3 regions of the Halanaerocella petrolearia genome follow, and region 2 is predicted to be linked to each of the others. Evidence: riboswitches for the same ligand, from Rfam matches in the RefSeq annotation. Region 2 holds a riboswitch; each other region holds the start of a gene.

Region 1 (5,410 bases), on a different contig from region 2:
TATCAGCTGGTTTAGATTTAAATTTAATAGATAAGTATAAATTCTTAATAGTATTATAAGCGGCCAGATTAATAATATCTCCTTTTTGTAGCCAACTATTAGTATTATCCTTACTTATTGTCTTTTCTGTTTTCAAGATGATTTCTTTAAAATGTTTTAAAGAAACTAACTGAGGAAGATTAATAGGTTCAAAAGTAGCAAATAGTTCATTTTGTCTAATAAAACTATGTAAGTAATCTTGAATTAAAAATTGTGTTTTAAAGCTTTTTATAGATCTATATTTCTTTTTAACTGCTTGTGATGATAGATGATGATAATTCCAAGTAAGGTTGCTTATTAATTCAGTAGGAGGCTGTAAAGAAGAGTCTGGATTATACCCTCGAGGTTGAGGATAATCATTCCAATGCACTAAATAATGATAGTGTGGGATTGAAAGATTATCTTTAGCTAAAATCAGTTTAGTTATTAAAGCAGTTACCCAATGGTCAGGATGTTGATCATTGAGATGAGAAGTATAAATTATATCTGGCTTATAATTAATAATCTCTCTTTCTAAATCAGTAACCAATTCTTGTCTAGTCAACGAATAAAAATTACCATTTAAAAAGATCTCTTTAAGGTAGCCATCAGGAAATTTAAGAAATTTAATCTGCTTTCTATCTAATCCTAATTTAGTTAAAGCAGTAATAGATTCTTGTCTTCTTATAGTAGCAAATTCAATTAGCTCTTCTAAATTAGTAACTATCTTTTTAGAAAATAATTTTCTAGCCCAGTAGTAACCTTCACCACTAGTCATAAAGATTACTTTTACCTGATCACCCTGCTGTAAATGTTGAGAAATAGTACCACCTGTTCCTATAATCTCGTCATCAGGATGTGGAGCTACTATTAATATATCTTTAGCTTGTACACCAAAAGTTGTAACTACAATAAGCGTTATTATTAAAATTAACTTTAGATTATTCATTCTCTGCCTCCAATATTTTTAAATAATGAGACTAAAATAATAATTATTTCAAAATAATTACTAAAGTAAATCCTAATAGTTTGACTTTTTGTTTCATTATAGTTTCTCCTTATCACAATTTCAACTCAATATCATATCATGTAGTAGTTAGTTTAAGAAAGGAGAATATTTATGGATTATAATTATGGCTATGATAATATGGCATTTATTGTCTTTTTAATTTTAATTCTCTTGTTACTAGGTTCTGATTATTAAAGTACTTAAAAAAAGACCCCAATATTGGGGTCTTTTCTGTTATTTTACTTGGTTGAAAGCTTTCTCTAAATCGGCGATAATATCATTAACATCTTCAATTCCTACTGATAATCTGATTAAATTATCTGTAATTCCAGCTTCTTCTTGTTCTTCTTTAGAAAGTTGCTCGTGAGTAGTAGAAGCAGGATGGATAATTAAACTTCTTGTATCTCCTACATTTGCTAACAAGGAACATAACTCTACATTGTTAATTAACCTCTTACCTGCTTTAAACCCACCTTTAATGCCAAAACAGAGCATACCACCAAAGTGCCTTTGTTGTTTTTTAGCTAATTCATGCTGAGGATGACTTTCTAAACCTGGATATCTGACCCACTCTACTTCAGAATGATCTTCTAACCACTTAGCTACTTTAAGTGCATTCTGAGAATGTTTTTCCATTCGTAGAGACAATGTTTCTAGACCTTGAATGAAAGTCCAAGCATTGAAAGGACTTAAAGCTGGTCCTGTATCACGATAACCTTCGGTTCTAGCCTTTAAAAGGAATTCTTCTGGACCAAGAATAATACCTCCAATAGAAGTTCCATGGCCTCCTATATACTTAGTTGTAGAATGAACAATAATATCTACTCCTAATTCAAGTGGTTGACATAGATAAGGAGTATTAAATGTATTATCCATAACTAACTTCAAATCATACTTATGGGCCAACTCTGCCACAGCTTCAATATCAACTATATCTAAAGTAGGATTACCAGGTGACTCTAAATATAAGAACTTTGTCTCCTCATCAATAGCTTCTTCCCAGTTATCTAAATTATGAGGGTCTACAAAAGTTGTTTCAATACCATATTTAGGTAATGTCTCAGAGAAAAGATGATAAGTTCCTCCATAAACATACTTTGAAGAAACAATCTTGCCGCCACTTTCTGCTAATGTAAGAGCAGTTAAGTTAATAGCTGCCATACCAGAAGAAGTTGCTAACCCTGCCTCTGCACCTTCTAATTCTGCTACTCTCTTCTCTAAGGCTTCATTCGTAGGGTTACCAATTCTAGTATAGATATCTCCCTTTTCTTCTAGTGCAAATAGACTAGCTGCATGGTCTGCATCATCAAAAACATAAGAAGTTGTCTGATAGATAGGTACTGCTCTAGAACCTCTATTATTTTCCTCAGGATTATATCCTCCATGTAAAGCTTTAGTTTCAAAACCATACTCTTTTTCTCGACTACTCATTTTAGTTCCTCCCTTTATTATAATTAACAATATTCTATTCACTATTATTTATTCTTTACTTTAATAATATAAAATAAAAAAATCTCTTCTAGTAAGAAGAGATTTTTTACTCTTCTTATCTTTCAATACCTGACTGGTATTGCAGGAATTGGCACCTTCCTTAATTAGGAGGTTGCCGGGCTTCAGCGGGCCAGTCCCTCTGCCACTCTGGATAAGAACCTAAATATTCAATTTAAAATAATAATAACATATCTTAATAATTATGTCAACTTACTAATTTACAAAAGACTACTTTAACTATCTTTTCACATATTTACATATTAACCCATATTATGTAGTGACTCATTAGAAAGTGGGATAGGTTATAAAAACTTTTTAATTACAAATATCCCAAATTAATCCGCTAATGAATAATATATACTAAACCTTTACCCCCTATCCGATAAGGAGGTGAGATAAATGGTTGATAAAGTTAAAATAACTACAATAGGTCCTATGGAAATAAGATCTTATTCTTCCACTGAAGATGAGTTAAAAGAAACTAAAGATAGAGGAGGTGCCAAAATGGCTGAAAATGAAATCCAACAAGAAGTTGTCTGTCCAGAAGAATGTGTTGGCTGTCCAGAGGGTTGCCCAGATATTGGCCCAATAGAGGCTTGTATTCCTCCTGAAGATATTGAATTCTGCTTTACTCTAGTTGTTCCTGCTGGTTTCTCTATTCCAGGTGACACTTTAGCAGAACAAGAAGAATTCATTGCAGAAAACTTTGATGTTGCTGCCTACTTCTTAGAAGAAGAAGGATGTTTTGAATGCTTTTCACAGGAATGTGCTATTGATACAGAGTTTACAGGTGTAGGTGTAACTGAAGTATTTATTGAGGGCTGTATTAAGCTAATAGGTGGTTTATGTGTAGCAAGTGACTCTGCTCCTGAAACAGGATCTCAAGCTCCTGTATGTACTTCGACTATCATATGTGTTGATGAATTTACACCAGTCTGTTTAGATAGTGAGGCTAGTTGTGAAAATCTTCGTGTTATTGGAGCTAATGATATAATAGTTGATTTTGTAGAGACTACCTGTAGTGAGTTTTGTAGAAAAGATGGAGATGAGATTTGGGAGATAAGAGGAGTACTTGAATTTGCCTGTGGTCCATGTCCTATTGAGCAACCAATTGATGACTGTTAATGACTGATAGTGTGGGGGAAATCCCCCACACTAATTTAATCTTCAATCTTTATGATTTCTACTTCTTTTACAGCCTCTTCAATCAACTTATCAACTTCTAATTCCTCTTCTCCTTCTCTTATCTGTTCTAAAGTCGGATGAGTCTCAGGAGTCTCAGGAACAAAAACAGTACAACAGTCTTCATAAGGCTGAATAGAAGTCTCATAGGTTCCAATTTCTTTAGCTTTTGCCTCTATCTCTATCTTATCTAAGCCAATCAATGGTCTAAAGATAGGCATGGTTGCTGCTATATTTGTTACATGCATAGAACTTAATGTCTGGCTAGCTACTTGGCCCATACTTTCACCAGTCACTAATCCTTTACCGCCTTTCTGTTCTGTAATCTTCTCAGCAATCTCTATCATTTTCCGGCGCATAATAACTGTAGTTAAATCAGCAGGACATTTTTCGTTAATCTGTTTTTGAATCTCAGTAAAATGAACAACATGTAGATCCATCTTACCTTGATACTGGGCCAACACCTTTGTTAGATCAACTACCTTTTCCTTAGCTCGATCACTAGTAAAAGGGAAACTATGAAAATAGATTGGAGTAGTCTCTACTCCTCGTTTCATAGCCATCCAATTAGCTACTGGACTATCAATTCCACCTGATAGTAAGACTCCTAATCTACCTGTAGTTCCTACAGGTAAACCACCTACTCCAGGTAGATCCTGAGTATAGATATAGACGTGATTATAACGCACTTCAATATTTAACTCAATTTCAGGGTTATATAAGTCAACATTTAGTCTTCCATCAGGGGTATTTTGTAATACATATGCTCCCATCTCTCTATTTAGTTCCATACTATCTAGTTCAAAGCCTTTATTGGCCCTGCTAGCACTTACCTTAAAATTAACAGTTCTCTCTTCAGCTGGTAAAGCTTCTTTTACAGCTGCTAAACTAGCCTTCTTGACTTGATCTACATCAAGAGCAACTCTTCTAGTGGGACAGATGCCTACTATACCACAGACTTTTTGCAGTCTATCAATTACTCTATCTTCTGCTAAATCAGTTGCTGCAAAGATACGTCCTGAAGTCTTATAAACATTAACCTCTGCTGTTTTATCAATAGCTGTCAGGGCTTGTCTAATATTACTAACTAGTTTATCTTCAAAAACATGGCGGTTCTTTCCTTTAGTTCCTATCTCACCGTATCTGATTAAATATAGTTTCTCCATTATTATCACCTCTATTTTTATAGTGTACAGTTTACAATTTACAGTGTACAGTTAATTTTAGTTCAAGATTGAATTTAAGTTTGAGTCTGAGTTAATCTTCATTTATAATTTAATTTATTATTTGATTTTAGCTCAAGGCTCATGACTCACAACTCATAGCACATCACTACATATATTTTCTTAACATAGCTACTTTATCATTTAATATATCTATTGTATAGTCTATTTCTTCTTTAGTTGTCTCTGCACTAAGACTAAATCGCAAGGCACCTGTTATTAAATCCGGGCCAACTCCTAGTGCCTTTAAAACATGAGAATCAGCTTGACGTGAAGAACAGGCAGCACCTGTCGATAGATAAATTCCTTCTTCTTCTAGACTATGTACTAACACTTCTCCTTTTAATCCAGCAACAGACATATTGACTATATGAGGAGCTCCTTCTTTTACTTCTGGCCCATTCAAAAAGACACCATCTAGTTCTGTTAAGACTCTATTCACTAGATATTTCTTAAGCTTAAGCATTTGATTGATCTCCTCTGTACT
Region 2 (5,410 bases):
GCACTTAAAGAAAAAATTACTCCCCAAATCAATAACGGGCCAACTAACTTCCCAAAGTTATCTCTAATATTCTCCCAACTAACTTTAAAAGCCTCCATAATATCAAAACCATCATCAGCCATCTTTATCCCTCTTTTCTATTAAGAATCATAGTATTTTATTCAATGGCTGATTAGATAGTGATATATTTAGTATCCTACTCTAAAATTCACTCTATTCTTTAGAGGTTGACCTTTCATATAAGACTCTAAGTTCTTACTAAAGATATCATACAACCTTTTTGAATTGGTAGGCGAATAGCCAGAACAATGAGGTGTAATAATTACATTAGATAGTTCCCATAAAGGACTATCTTCTGGTAGTGGTTCAGGAGTAGTAACATCTAATCCAGCCCCTGCTATCCAACCTTCAGTTAAAGCCTTTATCAAATCATTCTGTACAACTAACTCCCCACGCCCAACATTAACTAAGAAAGCATCTTTCTTCATCAACTGTAACTCTTGTGCTGAAATTATTCCTTTAGTCTCTTCTGTAATCGGTAAAGATAAGATTATATAATCTGACTCCTTTAGTACTTGGTTAATTTCATCTTGAGTATATAACTTATCTACATAATCAGGAACTTGATCTACTGTCCGTTTCAGTGCCAATACTCTAGAGCCTAAAGCTTGAGCACGTTTAGCAACTTCTCTTCCTATATTCCCAAAACCAATTATTCCACAAGTAGAACCATAAATATCTCTTCTTGCTCTTACTGATTGCCATTCTTTCTGCTGTTGTTGCTCAAAATACTGAGATAGATTATTATTAAAAGCTAAAATCATACCTAAAATATGTTCAGCTATTGGCAAACCATAAACACCACTAGAATTAGTCAAAATAATATCTTGGTTATGATACAAACTTTGATCTATATACTTACTTGCACCAGCACTTGGTAGATGTAACCATTTCAAATTTTCTGCCTTCTTTAGATCTTCCTTCTTTGGCCAACCAAATATAATATCTGCTTTTTTTATCATTTCAGTAGTAACTTCATCTGCTTGAAGATTAGTAATTGCAACTTGAGGAGCCATCTTTTTTAAACTAGATAACTGACTTTGGTCAAAGTCTGCACCAAACATAATTAAAATCTCAAGATTATTAGTCACTTTATCTCCTCCTTTGTATATTACAATTATAAACCAATTTTATTGTATATTTCAATTAATTTAAATAGGCTGTTATTATATTTATGTATTATAGAAGGTTATTTATGCAAAGGTGATATTTCTCTTTCAGTAACATAGCCATCAGTTAATAGTATTATATACGACCAATACCTAGCTAAATAACTTAAATGCTACTATAGACAGGTTATAATCTAACCTGAACTATCGATAATATTAATAAGAGGGAGGGGATACTATGACTGAAGATGGCGTCAATAGAATTACAAAGACATCTCCAATTACTAAAACAAATCAGTATCATGACCATGCTTATAAACAAAATAAAGGTCGACAACAAAAGAAATCAAAAAAGAGTGACTTTCTTACTCTAACAGAAGAGCTTAAAGACGATAAGAAAGAGAAAAAAGAAGATAACCAAAAAGAATCTTATTCAGAATTAGAAGAAAAACTAAAGGTTGATACTGATAAATGGGGGATAGAGACTATTTCTAACCAAATTTTAGATTTGATCAAAGAAAAATACCAACAAAATCCAACTAAATTAAAGTCTTTCCATAAACAAGTTAAAAAGATTATTAATATTAGTTATAAGAAAGCACATAAAGCACTAGAACCTCTCCCAACAGATAGCGAAAAATTAATTACTGCTACTTATAAAGAGACAAGAAAAAAACTAAAAGAATGGACTATAAATAAAACTGAATCATCGCAACTAGCACCTAAAAACTTAACATTAAAAACCTTGCAAATAGAAATGACTGAATTATTTTTGGAGCAAGGTCGTTACTTCAAAGAACAAAAAACTTTACAACCAACTATTAATCTAAAAGGATAAACCAGCCCCTAATAAGATAAATACCGCCCTATAGGGCGGTATTTTATAATTTATAAACCTGCTTCTTCTTTTAATAGACCAGCTTTATCAGTTCTCTCCCAAGGTAAATCTAAATCAGACCGCCCAAAGTGACCATAGGTTGCTGTCTGGCGATAAATTGGCTGCCTCAAATCTAATTCTTTAATAATCTCACCTGGACGTAGATCAAAGTGCTTATCAACTAATTCTTCAATCTTATCCTCTTCAAGCTTAGCGGTACCAAATGTATCAACCATAATTGATACTGGATGAGCTACTCCAATAGCATATGATAATTGTACCTCACATTTATCTGCTAAACCTGCTGCTACTATATTTTTAGCTACATAACGAGCAGCGTAAGTAGCAGATCTATCTACTTTAGTAGCATCTTTACCAGAGAATGCTCCTCCACCATGGCGTGCCATACCACCATAAGTATCAACAATGATCTTTCGTCCTGTCAATCCAGCATCTCCTTGCGGACCACCAATTACAAAGCGACCAGTTGGATTGATATAATATGTAGTCTCTTCATCTAATAAATCAGCATCAATAACTGGCTTTACTACCTCTGCAACTAAATCCTCTCGTAGATCTTCTAGTTCAATTTCAGGATGATGCTGAGTAGAGATAACAATTGCATCAATTCGTACTGGCTTGTCTCCTTCATACTCTACTGTAACTTGAGTCTTGCCATCAGGTCGTAGATAATTTAGTGACCCTTCTTTTCTTACTTTAGCCAACTGCTGGGCCAACTTATGGGATAGAGTAATTGGTAAGGGCATCAACTCTTCTGTTTCATTAGTAGCATAACCAAACATAATGCCCTGATCTCCTGCCCCAATCTCTTCTTGGGCCCCTTCTTTAGATTCCAAAGCCTCATCAACTCCCATAGCAATATCAGGAGACTGTTCGTCAATAGAAGTTAAGACTGCACAAGTTTCAGAGTCAAAACCATATTTGGCCCTTGTATAACCTATATCTTCAATAGTTTCTCGCGCAACTTCCGAAATATCAACATAACAATCGGTAGAAATTTCACCAGCTACTAAGACCATTCCTGTAGTAACTGTTGTTTCACAAGCTACTCTAGCCGCTGAATCCTCTTCTAAGATAGCATCCAAAACAGCATCAGAAATCTGATCTGCCACCTTATCTGGATGACCTTCTGTTACTGATTCAGATGTAAAAAAGTATCTTTCTGACATAATTATTACCTCCTATATTTAATCCACAATTAATAATCACTAACTGCTAATTAAAATCTATCTATTATTTTTCCGCAACTAACTAAAATAATTTCTTATTAAAATAAAAAAACTCTCCTAACTGGAGAGATAATAAGCTACTCAATACATCTCCCAGAAAAAAGACTGGCAGGAATTAGCACCTTTCCTTCTCAGGCGGTTGCTGAGCTTCATAGGGCCTGTCCCTCCACTACTCGTGATGTATTATTCTATTTTTTAATCAACTTAATTCTATCATAACCAATTTAATATGTCAATTATCATAAGATTATATCTTATCAACTGCCTTTTTTAACCTCTGTAAACCTTCCTTTAATACTGATTTAGGACAAGCTATATTAATCCTTTGAAATCCACTTCCCTGCTCTCCAAAGATTGGCCCAGGATTTAAAATCAACTCCGCTTCTTTAAATAATAAACTTCTAATCTCTTTATCAGTCAAACCTAATTCTCTAAAATCTAACCAGACTAAATAGGTACCTTCTGGTTCAATAACATTTATTTGAGGTATATTCTCTTCTATATAACTTTGCAAAAACTCTAAGTTATTCTTTAGATAAACTAAAAGTTCATCTAACCATTCTTCTCCTTTATTATAAGCTGCCCTAGCTGCTGTAACTGCAAATATATTTGGCCTTCCTACCCCTGTACTCTCTAAAGTATGTTGAAATAACTCTCTAATATTCTGATTAGGAATAATAATATTAGAAATCTGAATACCTGCAATATTAAAAGTCTTTGTGGGAGCATTACAGATTACAGAATTTTGTTTAAATTCTTCTGAGAGAGAAGAAAATACTTGGTGTTCATTATCTGACAAAATCAAATCAGAATGAATCTCATCTGCAATTATAATTACGTCATTTTTATTACATATTTCCCCTAATTTCCTCAATTCCTCTTCACTCCAGACTCTACCAACTGGGTTATGAGGACTACAAAGAATCATAAGTTTAACTCGCGAGTCAAGTTTTTCCTCTAAATCTGCAAAGTCCATCTGATAACTAGCACCATCAAATTGTAAAGGATTATCAACTACATGACAGCCATTATTCTCTACTACTTCATAAAAAGGATAGTAGACAGGTGATTGAATAACTACCTTATCACCTTGATTAGTCAAAGCTCTAACTAACATATTCAAAGCTGGAACTACCCCTGGACTAATAGAGATCCAATCTTTCTTTACTTCCCATTGCTGGCGTCTTTTCATCCACTGGATAACTGCATCATAGTATGAGTCATATCCTCCAGCATAGCCAAAAATACCATGCTCTACTCTTTTAGCAAGAGCTTCTCTGACTGCTTTAGGGCTCTTAAAGTCCATATCTGCTACCCACATAGGTAACATATTATCATCACCAATTGTATCCCACTTTAAAGAATCAGTATCTCTCCGATCAATTACATCATCAAAATTAAACATAAAATAATCCCCCTTACTTATACCTTAACTTTTATTTGATTATCCAGCTTAATTCCATCTGTGTTTGTTTGGCATTGATAAGCATAAACTTCTACTCCTGCATCTATAGTTTCTTCTAACTTTTGAGCAAAGTCAAGATCAATTCTACGACAAGGAGTAAAATAATCAATATTCTGACGTTGAATAATAAATAAAACTACACTACGATAGCCCTTTTGATGAGCCTCAATCAACTCATCTAGATGTCTACGCCCTCGCTTTGTAGGAGCATCCGGAAATTTAGCTATCTTATCTTCTACTAAAGTAACTGATTTAACTTCTATTAAACATTCTTCTTCTCCATTACGTAATAAAAAATCTAATCTACTATTACCAACAGTATATTCAGCAATAACCTCTTGATAATCTTTAAACTCAGAAAAAAAGTTCGTTTCTAAAGCTTGGTTAACTAACTTATTAGGTAATCTAGTATCTAATGAAATCAACTCTCCATCTTGCTCAATCAATAATAAATCATACTCTGTCTTTCGACCTGGCTTAGCCTCATGCTTAACAAATACCTTGGCCCCTGGCAACATTAGCTCCTCTAGCCGACCTGGATTAGGTAAATATGCCTTAATCTCCTCTCCATCTAAATCTACTATAGCTACAAATCTATTAGGCCGTTCAATTAACTTACCTACTTCTAAATTTTCAAATTCAATTTTAG
Region 3 (5,410 bases), on a different contig from region 2:
ATAATTTCTTGATTAGCTACGTCTTTACCTAAATCAATTACTTCAAAACCATTATTTTCTAACATTATTTTAACAATATTTTTACCAATATCGTGTATATCTCCTTTAACAGTAGCTAAGAGAATAGTACCTAATTTTTTTTGCTCGCCTTCTTCTTCTAACAATGGTTTTAACTTAGAAAAAGCCTTCTGCATTGTTTCTGCAGCCATCATTAGCTGGGGAAGAAAATAAGTTCCTTCATCATATTTGGCCCCTACTTCTTTAATTCCAGTAATTAGAGCTTGATTGATAATAGTTAAAGGAGAGTAATCATCTAAAGCTACTTCAAGTTGCTTGATGATATTCTCTTTATTTCCCTCTAGAACTGATTGATGGATTGTAATCAAAATATCCTCATCTGTTGTAGTGTCTTCTACTTTATCTTTAGTGTGATTTTCCTCTTGTTCTTGATCAGCATAGGATTCAAGATATCTCTTTCCAGCTGGATCACGATTTACTAATAAATCACTAGACTTTACAGTAGCTTTCATAGCTTGACTAGTTGGATCTAAGATTGGAGCATTAAGTCCTGCTTGAATAGCCATAGCTAAATAGGCTGTATTTACTTCTTCTCTAACTGGAAGACCATAGGAAATATTACTGACACCTAAGACTGTAGCAACTCCTAATTCATCTTTGATTAGACGAATAGCTTTAACGGTTTCTTGAACTCGCTCTTGTTCAGCACTAGCTGCTAAAGCCAAAGTATCAATCCAGATATCTTCTTTATTAATGCCAATTGCTTGAGCTTGCTTAACAATTTTTCGAGCAACCTTTAATCTTCCTTGAGCAGTAGGAGGGATGCCATCCTCATCTAAAGTTAATCCTAAAACTGCTGCACCATACTTATTTGCTAAAGGAAGAACTCGTTCCAAACTTTCCTGTTCACCAGTTACTGAGTTGATTAATGGTTTACCTACTACTTGTTGTAGCCCCGTTTCTAATACCTCTTGATTAGTTGTATCAATAGAGACTGGGACATCTACTACATTATGGACTGTCTCTAGGGCCAACTTCATAGCCTGAGCTTGATCAATTTCTGGTACTCCAACATTAATATCCAAAATATCAGCTTCAGTTTTAACCTGCTTAGTAGCTTCTTGAGAAACAAGTTCCATATTATTTTCAGCTAGTTGATCTGATAGCTTTTCTCGTCCAGTAGGGTTGATTCGTTCACCAATGATTCGAGTTGGTAAATCATCAGAGATAGTTACTGTTTTAGTTCGACTAGTTAATCTAGTTTCTTTAATAACTTCTCCTTTGTTAGGTGTAACATTTGTTACTTGTTCTTTAACCAACTTTATATATTCAGGAGTAGAGCCACAACAGCCACCAATTATATTGGCCCCTGCCTTGATAAAGTCTGGAATATAATCTGCCATTTCTTGAGCTGACATAGGAAAGACTGTCTGGTTATTATCATCTAAGATTGGTAACCCAGCATTAGGTTGAACACAGATAGGAAGGTCTGTCTCTTGATCTATAATCTCTACTATCTCTACTAATTTCTTAGGACCTAAGCTACAGTTGGCCCCAATTGCATCAGCACCAATAGCTTCTAAAACAGTGACTGCTGTTTGAGGGTCAGTTCCTGTCATTGTCTTTAAATTCTCTTCATAAGTTAAATTACAGATTACAGGAAGATAAGTTTCTTCTTTAACAGCAATTAAAGCGGCTCGAGCCTCCTGTAGATCAGTCATAGTCTCAATATTAATCAAATCAGCTCCAGCTTCCTCTAAAGCTTTAGCCTGTTGAGCAAATACTTCATAAGCTTTCTGAAAAGATAGATCTCCTAAAGGCTCTAATAACTTTCCAGTAGGACCAATAGAAGCTGAAACAAATACATTATTATTAGATGCTACTTCTCGAGCCAACTTTACGGCTTGGCTATTTATCTCAACTACTTGATCCTCTAAGCCATACTCAGCCAACTTAAGGGAGTTGGCCCCAAATGTATTAGTCTGAATAATATTACTGCCGGCATTTAGATAACTTGTATATATCTCCTGTAGTATCTCTGGGTTAGTTAAGTTTAATTCTTCTGGGCAGTCACCAACTTCTAATCCTTTATTCTGTAGTGCAGTACCCATAGCACCATCTAATACTAGAATCTCATTTTCTAATCTATCTAATAAATTACTCACTACTACATACTCCTTTCTTACTCTATCTATAATTATCTATTTTTTGATCTTAACTGCAAAGATGTAGTTTAATTGATATAAAGCGTCACTTTAATATCACAGCGATGAGCTATGAGCTGTGAGTCGTGAGCTAGAAATCAAACGTAACAAGCTCATTAATGTAATGGGTTTGAATTGGCTCATGGCTCATAGCAGATAGCTAACAACTACTATTCATACACACAAGTTTCAAATTCACAATTTTGGCAGTTAAAGTCACAACTAGGTCTATCTGATTCAACATTACCTAATCCTATCAAGGCAGTAATTGACTTTTGAGGATCTAGTATGTAACCAGAACTAAGGTTAATATCTAACTCTTCTCCATCTAAAAGATCTAATAATTCAGGTTGCATATCTAATTTAGTATCACCATAACCAGGGCTAAACCGCATTGTTAGATGGGATAAACCTCTGGTTAGAGATTCTTTTTTAATTAATCTAGTTACTTCATTAGCTACTTCTTCTACTGCTGCTGAACCTACTGCATCTAAAGTAGTTGCTTTAGTTAATTCACCTTCAGCAAAAAGTTGATTTACCTTCTCTTCTAATTTATATCCTATAGTTACTGCTAAAAGAGCTACTTCTTCTTGGTCAGCTAATAAGTCAGCTATATCCTGACTCTGAAAGGTAAATTTTTCTGCTCCTAAGCTAACTTTATCTTGATCAATATCTATCTCTTCTAAGATGATATATTTTCCTTTAGGTTCTAATAGGGGAGTGGCTAAATCTATTGTATCAGAGATTATCTTTTCCACTTTAGCATTAGATTCAGTCTGTTCTTGATAACCTAATTCTTTCTTCACTTCATATTTAAGAATTTCAATTGAGATATCTTGGATAATAATCTACACCTCCAATAAAAAAACCTCTTCTTATAAGAGAAGAGGAGTTATCATCTTCCCTTATTTCTCAGAAGTTAAGACTTCCGCAGGAGTTGGCACCACTGTAGTATCTTAAACTCAAACTAAAAATTACTACTGGTTGCCGGGTTTCATAGGGCCAGTCCCTCCACCACTCTCAATAAGGCTAATATCTATTCAATTATTGTGCATAAGTATAACATCAATTATACTCTTTGTCAAAACTAATTCTTTTTTTAAGTATAACTAAACCTATCTTTTATAAACATAATTAATGTTAAACTGTTAAAAAGGGGAATAAAATAATGACTAATAGTAATAAAGAAGATGCTAAAACAAAAATCAGCAATAACTATAAGTTTAATTTTGCAGTAAATATTTTAGACGGTGCTTTTTATACTTTAGGTATGGGTTTTATCTCAGTTAGTACTATTTTACCTTTATTTGTTCGCCAATTAACTAAATCTAAGTTTTTAATCAGTTTAATTGCAGCTATTATGATGTTTGGTACTACTTTTCCACAATTATTATCAGCTAAGTGGACTGCAGGTTTAGATAGAAAGAAGAGAAGAGTACTAATTTTTGGACTACTACAAAGGCTACCTTTATTGCTTTTGGCTATTTTAACTTATTTACTTGCTTCTAATAATCTGTTATTGTTTAGTTTCTTTTTACTGTGGACATTACATACTATCTTTTCTGGATTAGTTGGCCCAGTATGGTTTGATTTAGTAGCTAAAGTAATTCCTCAGGAGAACAGGGGGAAATTTTTTGGTTATCGAACCTTTTTAAGTAGTTTATTAGAGGTATTCGGGGCTTTGGGAGCTGGTTATATAATTAAGGAATTTTCTTTTCAAATTAGCTTTACTATTCTCTTTGGGATAACTTTTATAGCTATGATGATTTCATATCTTTTTTTAGCTTTAGTTAAGGAGCCAGCTTACCCAACAGAAGATAAAAATGATAGCTTCAAAGAATATATTCAAAAATTATTATCAATTATAAAAAAGGAGATAAATTACCGAAATTACTTGATTGGAGCTGTCTTAGTCCAGTTTATTGGTATGGCTGATGGATTGTTTACAGTAGCAGGCATTGAAAGGTTAGGTTTAAAGGCAGGGGAGGCTGATAAGGTTGTTGGTATTTTTACAGTAGTATTGATTATAAGTAAGAGTCTAACTAATATTTTCTGGGGTTATTTAGGAGATAAATATGGTCATAAGCTGGTAGTAGTAATTGCTGCCTTCTTTAATGCATTAGGATTAGCAGTTGCTTTTTTTGCTCATAGTCTAATTTTTTTCTATTTAGTATTTATTTTAACAGGTATAGCTTTAGGAGGCAATAGTGTTTCTTTTATAACTATCATTGCTGATTTTGCTTCTTCACCTGAGGAAAGAACAGTTTATGTAGGATTAACTAATACAGTTACTGGTTTAACAATGGCAATTATTTCTCTATTAGGTGGCTTATTAGCCGATATATTAAATTATAAAGTAGTTTTTGGTAGTTCTTTTATAATGATTGTCTTAGGAATCATACTTTTATTTTTTAAAGTAAAGGATCCTAGATTATCTTAACAATAAAAATCTGATTTATCAGCAAATAAGTTGACAAAGACAAGAAAGTATATTAAAATAAAAACAGATAATTTTTTTATTTATTAACTTATTTAATTCCATTAAAAAAGTTTTGTTATAAGTTCTTGATATTCTTTTTTATTTGTTATATACTTTTTATAGTCAAGATTATAATCAAATAATCACTAAATAAATAGTAACTTTCAAAAGTTACTATTTATTTAAACCAACTTAATTAATTTGATTAACTAAGTTGGTTTATCTATAAACTTATATAAAATAGGAGGTGTATCTAAAGGGCAAAATAGATTAGATATTACTTACATCATTAGGATAAGCAATAATATAAGTATATAATTGTTATGTAAAAAAATAATTTTCTTTCATTCATGATTATTAATTAGGAGAAATAATCTGAAATAAGTCTATAATCAAATAAAATTCATTATAAGTTCATAAGATTCTCCTTATCTAAACTACTCAATAAGATAAGGGGGCAATTTAAAATGGATATTTTTACAGTTGGATCATTTATATTTTTTACTGCTTTAGTTGCAGTTATTTCTTACAAATTTACTAAAGAAGAAGATTTAGATACTCAAGATGGATATTTTCTTGGGGGTAGAAGTCTTACTGGTTGGATGATTGGTGGTTCTTTAATGTTGACTAATTTATCTACAGAGCAGTTAATAGGATTAAATGCTCAAGGATATACAGACAATATGTCTGTTATGGGTTGGGAAGTTGG

What was found. Region 2 has a riboswitch for S-adenosylmethionine ahead of metK (methionine adenosyltransferase). Riboswitches for the same ligand answer to the same signal wherever they lie in the genome.
Region 1: another riboswitch for S-adenosylmethionine. It lies ahead of ACYQ39_RS01280 (O-acetylhomoserine aminocarboxypropyltransferase/cysteine synthase family protein); the one in region 2 lies ahead of metK (methionine adenosyltransferase).
Region 3: another riboswitch for S-adenosylmethionine. It lies ahead of ACYQ39_RS01130 (hypothetical protein); the one in region 2 lies ahead of metK (methionine adenosyltransferase).

The regions. Positions count from the first base shown of each region.
Region 1 covers NZ_BAAHXW010000001.1:234,639-240,048, forward strand. The annotation lists gene ACYQ39_RS01275 (PIG-L deacetylase family protein) at 1-967, opposite strand, end outside; gene ACYQ39_RS01280 (O-acetylhomoserine aminocarboxypropyltransferase/cysteine synthase family protein) at 1,262-2,458, opposite strand; SAM riboswitch class I at 2,571-2,676, opposite strand; gene ACYQ39_RS01285 (hypothetical protein) at 2,918-3,643, shown strand; gene thiI (tRNA uracil 4-sulfurtransferase ThiI) at 3,679-4,866, opposite strand; gene ACYQ39_RS01295 (cysteine desulfurase family protein) at 5,033-5,410, opposite strand, start outside.
Region 2 covers NZ_BAAHXW010000002.1:1,131,424-1,136,833, reverse strand. The annotation lists gene ACYQ39_RS13050 (hypothetical protein) at 1-122, opposite strand, end outside; gene ACYQ39_RS13045 (D-2-hydroxyacid dehydrogenase) at 189-1,151, opposite strand; gene ACYQ39_RS13040 (hypothetical protein) at 1,408-2,007, shown strand; gene metK (methionine adenosyltransferase) at 2,058-3,236, opposite strand; SAM riboswitch class I at 3,380-3,481, opposite strand; gene ACYQ39_RS13030 (MalY/PatB family protein) at 3,544-4,701, opposite strand; gene sfsA (DNA/RNA nuclease SfsA) at 4,719-5,410, opposite strand, start outside.
Region 3 covers NZ_BAAHXW010000001.1:201,706-207,115, forward strand. The annotation lists gene ACYQ39_RS01125 (homocysteine S-methyltransferase family protein) at 1-2,183, opposite strand, end outside; gene ACYQ39_RS01130 (hypothetical protein) at 2,393-3,028, opposite strand; SAM riboswitch class I at 3,125-3,252, opposite strand; gene ACYQ39_RS01135 (MFS transporter) at 3,391-4,662, shown strand; gene ACYQ39_RS01140 (solute:sodium symporter family transporter) at 5,169-5,410, shown strand, end outside.